Linked DNA regions of Promicromonospora sukumoe. The protein of the gene in region 1 interacts with the protein of each later gene in a pairwise test. Links are inferred from orthologs where the notes say so. Each region holds a gene or a part of one and is shown on either strand. Other genes may lie near its edges.

Region 1 (3,087 bases):
CCGACGGGTTCTTGCGGACGTCGACCTCGAACAGGTCGAGGAGCCGCTCCGCCGTCTCGGCGCTCCAGTCCGGCCGCATGTCGGCGTAGTACTTGAGCGACGTCGAGACCTTCTCGTCGGTCATCAGGTCGCCGCTCTCCCGGACGAGCTGCGTGCCGGAGGTGATCCACGGGTTCTCCCACGGGTCCTCCTGCTCGCCCTCCGGCCCGACGACGACGGTGCCGCTCGTCGGGCGGGTGAACGCCGCCAGCAGCGAGAGCATCGTCGTCTTGCCGGCGCCGTTGCGGCCGAGCACCCCGGTGATGACCCCGGGCCGGATCGTCAGCGAGGCGCCGTCGAGCGCGGTGCTGGCGTCGTCCCGGATCATCGTGCCGTTCTGCAGCACCCGGTGGCTCTTGCCGAAGTGGACGACGACGTCGTCCAGGCGGGCTCCGAATGGTGCGGTCATGACTCCTCCGTCGTTCGCTTGCCGTCGCGGGCGCCGAGCACGTAGGCCACGACGTCGTCGGTCGAGATCCCGAGGATGTCCGCCTGCTGGAGCGCGGGCGCCAGGACCTCCTCGAAGTAGCGCTTGCGGTGATCCTCGAGCAGGCGCTCCCTGGCCTGCGGCGCGACGAACATCCCCAGACCCCGGCGCTTGTAGAGCACGCCCTCCTCGACCAGGCCGGCGAACGCCTTCTGGGCCGTCGCCGGGTTGATGCGGAACGTCGTCGCGAACTGTGTGGTGGACATGACCTGTTCCTCCTCCTTCAGCTCACCGGCGAGTACCTGCGCTCGGATCATCTGCGCGATCTGGATGTAGATCGGCTCGGGTCCGTCGAACACCGGCTCACCCCCTCCGTTGGTTCGTTACTTGACTAATGAACCATAGATGCGGGAGCCCGCGCAAGCACCTCGGGGAAACTCGTCCGAAGACAGACTCGTACGAAGACAGAAGAGGGGCGGGACGGACAAGTAGTCCGTCCCGCCCCTCCGGCGGTCGTGCGGCGGCCGTGCGGCGGCGGCCTACGTGTCGGCCGCCTCCGCGGCGTCGAGCACCGCGAGCTCCGCCAGGTCGTTCGCGATCAGCTCCGCGATCTGGATGGTGTTCAGGGCAGCGCCCTTGCGGAGGTTGTCGTTGCTGACGAAGAAGACCAGGCCGCGGCCGTCCGGCACCGACTGGTCCTGCCGGATGCGGCCCACCAGCGACGGGTCGGCACCGGCCGCCGCGAGCGGCGTCGGCACGTCGACCAGCCGCACGCCGGGGGCGTCGGCCAGCAGCTTGCGGGCCTCGTCCGGCGTGATCGGCCGGGCGAACTCCGCGTGCACCGACAGCGAGTGCCCGGTGAACACGGGCACGCGCACGCAGGTGCCGGCCACGGCCAGGTCGGGCAGGCCCAGGATCTTGCGGGACTCGTTGCGGAGCTTCTGCTCCTCGTCGGTCTCGCCCGAGCCGTCGTCGACCAGGTTGCCGGCCAGCGGCAGCACGTTGAACGCGATGGGCGCCGCGTAGATCGCGGGGTCGGGCAGGTCGACGGACGCGCCGTCGTGCACCAGGCCCTCGATCTCCTGCCCGACGGCGGCGCGCACCTGCCCGGCCAGCTCGGCCACGCCGGCCAGCCCGGAGCCGGACACGGCCTGGTACGTCGCGACGCGCAGCCGCTCCAGCCCGGCGGCCTGCGCCAGGGGCGACAGCACCGGCATGGCGGCCATCGTCGTGCAGTTCGGGTTGGCCACGATGCCCTTGACGGCGTCCCCGATCGCGTCGGGGTTCACCTCGGACACCACGAGCGGCACCTCGGGGTCGCGCCGCCACGCCGACGAGTTGTCGACCACCAGCGCGCCCGCGTCCGCGAACCGCGGCGCGTGCTCGCGCGACGTGCCGCCCCCGGCGGAGAAGAGCGCGATGTCGATGTCGGCGAGGTCCTCGGTCGACGTCGCGGCGACGTCCTCGACGGGCACGTCCACGCCCGCGAACGGGAGGGTGGTGCCCGCCGAGCGGGCCGAGGCGAAGAACCGGATCTCCGCCACGGGGAACTCGCGCTCCTCCAGCAGCCGGCGCATGACGGCGCCCACCTGGCCGGTGGCGCCGACGACGGCGACGTTCACGCCCTGATCATTGATCGCGACCATGTCAGCGCCCCGTTCCCGCGTAGACGACGGCCTCGCCGTCGGACGCGTCGAGCTCGAACGCGGTGTGCACCGCGCGCACCGCGTCGTCCAGCGAGTCGGCGCGGGTCACCACGGAGATCCGGATCTCCGAGGTGGAGATCATCTCGATGTTGATGCCCGCGTCACGCAGCGCGCCGAAGAGCCGCGCCGAGACGCCGGGGTGCGACTTCATGCCGGCGCCCACGAGCGAGAGCTTGCCGATCTGGTCGTCGAACTGCAGCGAGTCGAAGGCCAGCTCGCCCTGCACGGCGGTGAGGGCGGCCATGGTGGCCGGGCCGTCGCCGTCGGGCAGCGTGAACGAGATGTCGGTGAGGCCCGTGGCCGCGGCCGACACGTTCTGCACGATCATGTCGATGTTCGCGCCGGCGCCGGCGACGACCTCGAAGATACGGGCGGCCATGCCGGGGACGTCCGGCACGCCGATCACGGTGATCTTGGACTCGGAGCGGTCGTGCGCGACACCGGAGATGATCGGGGCTTCCATGGCGTTCTCCTTCGACTTCTTCTCGGCCGCGACCACGCGCGTGCCGTCGTGGGCGCTGAACGAGCTGCGGACGTGCACCGGCACGCCGTAGCGGCGCGCGTACTCCACGCTGCGCAGCGCGAGCACCTTGGCGCCGCTGGCCGCGAGCTCCAGCATCTCCTCGTAGGAGACCCGGTCGATCTTCCGGGCGGCGGGGACGATGCGCGGGTCGGCCGTGAACACGCCGTCCACGTCGGTGTAGATCTCGCAGACGTCGGCGTTCAGGCCGGCCGCGAGCGCCACGGCGGTGGTGTCGGAACCGCCACGGCCGAGGGTGGTCACGTCGTTCGTGGCCTGGGTGACGCCCTGGAAGCCGGCCACGATCGCGACCTGGCCCCGGTTCAGGGTCTCGCGGATGCGGTGCGGCACGACGTCGACGATGCGCGCCCGCCCGTGGACGGCGTCCGTGATGA
Region 2 (3,167 bases), on another replicon or contig:
CCGGGCGCGCCGAGCTGGTCCGGCGATCAGGCGACGAACGCCTCGGGCCCGAACCTGCCCCACGCGACGAACCCGGCCAGGACTAGGTACGTCAGGTCCAGCAGCATGAGCCGGTACTCGCCACGGCTGAGGCGGGTGACGGCGGCGCCCACCATGATCATCGCCAGGCCGAGGGCGGCCAGCGGCACCAGGCCGGTCGCGACCCCGAGCAGGGCGGGCAGCACGAGGCCGAGCCCGCCCAGCACCTCGAGCACCCCGATGGCCCGGACGGTCCCCGGTCGGAAGTCCTCGACCCACGCCGCGGCGGGCCCGGACGCGAAGATCTTCTCCTTGCTCAGGACCACCTTCACGCCACCACCCGCGACGTAGGCGAGCGCGAGCAGTCCGGCCACGGTCCACAGGGCGATGTTCATCGAGTTCCTCTCACAGCGACGGTCGCTGTCGTCCCGCCGACGAGACAGGCGCCCCGTGCGTGACGACGTGCCCGCCCGCGACGACGTGCCCGTGCGTGAGACGGTCCCGCGCGCAACGGCCCCGTCGTCGTCCGCCCTACCGCCGGGCGGACCGCCCGCGGAACTGCCTGCGCGACCGCCCGGCCAGACCGTGCAGGGCCCAGCCCAGCAGCGCGCCCACCGCGTAGAACGGCAGGTCGGGCGCGTTGAAGGTGGTGCCGAGCACCAGCCGGGCGAGCACGCTGTGCGCGCCCAGCTCCGCGGGGATGCCCGTGAGCTGGAAGAGCTCGACGCCCACGCTCACCGCGCACGCCACCGCCGCGGCCACCCACCCGCGCGTGCGCGGCGCGACCACCAGCACCAGCCAGAAGATCAGCAGGGCGTAGAGGGCGTCGCCCGCGTACTTCGCGACGTCGCCGTCGAGCACCGAGCGCACGGACAGGCCCGCGGCCACGGTCAGCACGGCCGCGACGGCCGGCGCGGCCCGACGGCGGAGCGCGGCCAGGGCGGTCGGGGCGGTCGGGGTGGACTGCATGCGGCGAAGGTACCCTCTCTGCCATGGCATGGACCCGCCCCCGACGACGCAAACCCGTCACGTACCTGCTCGGTGAGCCGGTCGAGGAGTACCCCGCGACCGCCCCGGAGGTGGACCGCGGTCACGTGCTGCGCATCACCGAGATCGGCGAGCCGGTGCTGCACAACCCCGCGCGGACCGTCGAGGAGTTCTCCACCCCGGAGCTGGCCCGGCTGGTCGACGACCTGTTCGCCACGATGGAGTCGGCCCAGGGCGTGGGCCTCGCGGCGCCCCAGGTGGGGGTGGACCTGCGGGTCTTCGTGTACGACCTCACGGACTCCTCCGGTGACCGGCACGTCGGCCACGTGGTGAACCCGGTGCTGACCCAGGACCTGGAGGCCGAGCCCGAGACCGAGGAGGAGGGCTGCCTCTCCGTGCCCGGCGCCTATGAGCCGCTGGAGCGGCCCGGCGCGGCCACGGTGCGGGGCGTGGACCAGCACGGCGCCCCGGTGCAGCTCTCGGGCACCGGGTACCTCGCGCGCTGCTTCATCCACGAGTCGCAGCACCTCGACGGCACCCTGTACTGGGACCACCTCAGCCCCGAGCTGCAGGCGGACGCGCTGGAGCAGCGCGACGAGGAGCGGCCGCACATCGTCGCGGAGCGCCGCGAGATCGCGATCGAGCTGGACAAGACCCCGCCGGACTACCCCGAGAAGCCGGCCGGCGGTCGCTGAACCCGCCCCCTCGCACGTGTCAGACCCTCAGGTCCCCCGGGTGACCTGAGGGTCTGACACGTCCTGGATCCACGTCGCCACGGCCTGCGCCACGGCCTTCTCGCGCGCGACGCCGCGCATGTCGTGCGCGCCGGACAGCGTCACGGTCGTGACCGGCCCGGGGATCGCGGCGACGTGCTCCGCGAACTCGTCGGGCGTGCCGAACGGGTCCTTGTCGCCGGACACGAACAGGGTGGGCACCTCGATCTGCCCGAAGTGCTCGACCCGGAGCTTCTCCGGCCGCCCCGGCGGGTGCAGCGGGTAGCTGAGCAGCACCAGCCCGGCGGCGGGCAGCCCCTCGGCGACCGCCATCGAGCACATCCGCCCGCCGTACGACCGCCCGCCGAGCAGCAGCCGGTCCGTGCCGACGCCGAGCTCGTCCGCCCAGGCCGCGGCCTCCGTGCGCAGGTGCCCGACGGCGACCGGTGCCCGGTCCGGCATCCGGCGTCCCTCCAGGCGGTACGGGAAGTCGACGCGCCGGACGGGCAGCGGCGGGACGGCGTCGGCCAGGGTCTGCTCGACCGTGACGAGGGCCGGGCTCTCGCGGCTCGCGCCCGCTCCGGGGGTCAGCAGGAGGCCTGCGGGAGTGGTCACCGCCCCAGTCTGCCCCGGACGGCCCCGGCGGGCGGCGCGAGCCGGCGTCCCCGGTGCTGCGGTCTCAGGTGAGGTGGTCTCGGGCGCTGCGGTCTCAGGTGAGGCGGCGCAGCAGCATGAGCGCGCCGCCGACGGTCAGCAGCGTGCCCCCGCCGAGCACCGCGACCCAGCCGAGCGGCGAGATCACGTCGTCCTCCTCGGCGGTCCGCAGCTGCGCCTGCGCCGTCGACCGCCCCTGGAGGTTCTGCACCACCGCGGCCCCGGCCGACGTGTCCGACGGCGAGGGGGTGGGCGTGGGGGAAGGCGTGCTCGCGGGCGTCGGGGACGACGTCGGGCTGGGAGCAGCCGTCGGCGTCGGGGTCGGCGTGGGGTCCTGCGCCGGTCGGTCGGGCTCGGCCGGACCGGCCGGCTGGGCGGGCCCGGCGGGCTCGGCCACGGCGGGCGCGGTCGGCGTCGGGGCCGGTTCCTCGGTCTCCGCGGGGGCGGGCGTCGGCGTGGGGGTGGACGTCGCGGTCGGCGCCGGGGCCTGCTCGGCGGCGGTGCACATGGTGTTGCCGCCCGACTCGTGCCAGTTGCTGGCGTCCTCCACCTCGACCCAGACCACGCAGTAGCCGTCCGGGTACGCCCGCCGGGCCTCCCAGAACGACGTCCAGCCGCTGGACTGCTCGTTCCGGGTCAGGTCGCGGGAGTACGAGCGGGCGCTCTTCGACGAGAGCGACCGCACCACGTACGTGACCTGGTCGCTCTCGCGGCCTCGCTCGAAGGCCACGCCGTCGGCGCTCACCCAGATGTTGTCGGCGTAGGCCTCCGCGGCCACGGCGCGCTGCCCGACGG

The links.
Region 2: the proteins of FHX71_RS22245 (region 1) and def interact in binary tests that used the Escherichia coli proteins (3 or more experiments, as listed by UniProt). The link is inferred for Promicromonospora sukumoe from one-to-one orthologs.

What each region holds. Positions count from the first base shown.
Region 1 is NZ_JACGWV010000002.1:1,159,855-1,162,941, forward strand. The notes cover bases 60-2,834. They hold FHX71_RS22245 (aspartate-semialdehyde dehydrogenase), read right to left. Parts: upstream 2,113-2,834; coding sequence 1,006-2,112; downstream 60-1,005. Other genes in these bases: FHX71_RS22235 (ATP-binding cassette domain-containing protein), read right to left, coding at 60-448; FHX71_RS22240 (GntR family transcriptional regulator), read right to left, coding at 445-825; FHX71_RS22250 (aspartate kinase), read right to left, coding at 2,114-2,834. In the rest of the region: more of FHX71_RS22235, read right to left, coding at 1-59; more of FHX71_RS22250, read right to left, coding at 2,835-3,087.
Region 2 is NZ_JACGWV010000003.1:379,474-382,640, forward strand. What follows is about bases 1-2,855. They hold def (peptide deformylase), read left to right. Parts: upstream 1-1,010; coding sequence 1,011-1,700; downstream 1,701-2,855. Other genes in these bases: FHX71_RS25785 (DoxX family protein), read right to left, coding at 27-413; FHX71_RS25790 (ribosomal maturation YjgA family protein), read right to left, coding at 550-987; FHX71_RS25800 (alpha/beta hydrolase family protein), read right to left, coding at 1,728-2,333; FHX71_RS25805 (hypothetical protein), read right to left, coding at 2,428-2,855. In the rest of the region: more of FHX71_RS25805, read right to left, coding at 2,856-3,167. UniProt on the Escherichia coli protein: Removes the formyl group from the N-terminal Met of newly synthesized proteins. Requires at least a dipeptide for an efficient rate of reaction. N-terminal L-methionine is a prerequisite for activity but the enzyme has broad specificity at other positions.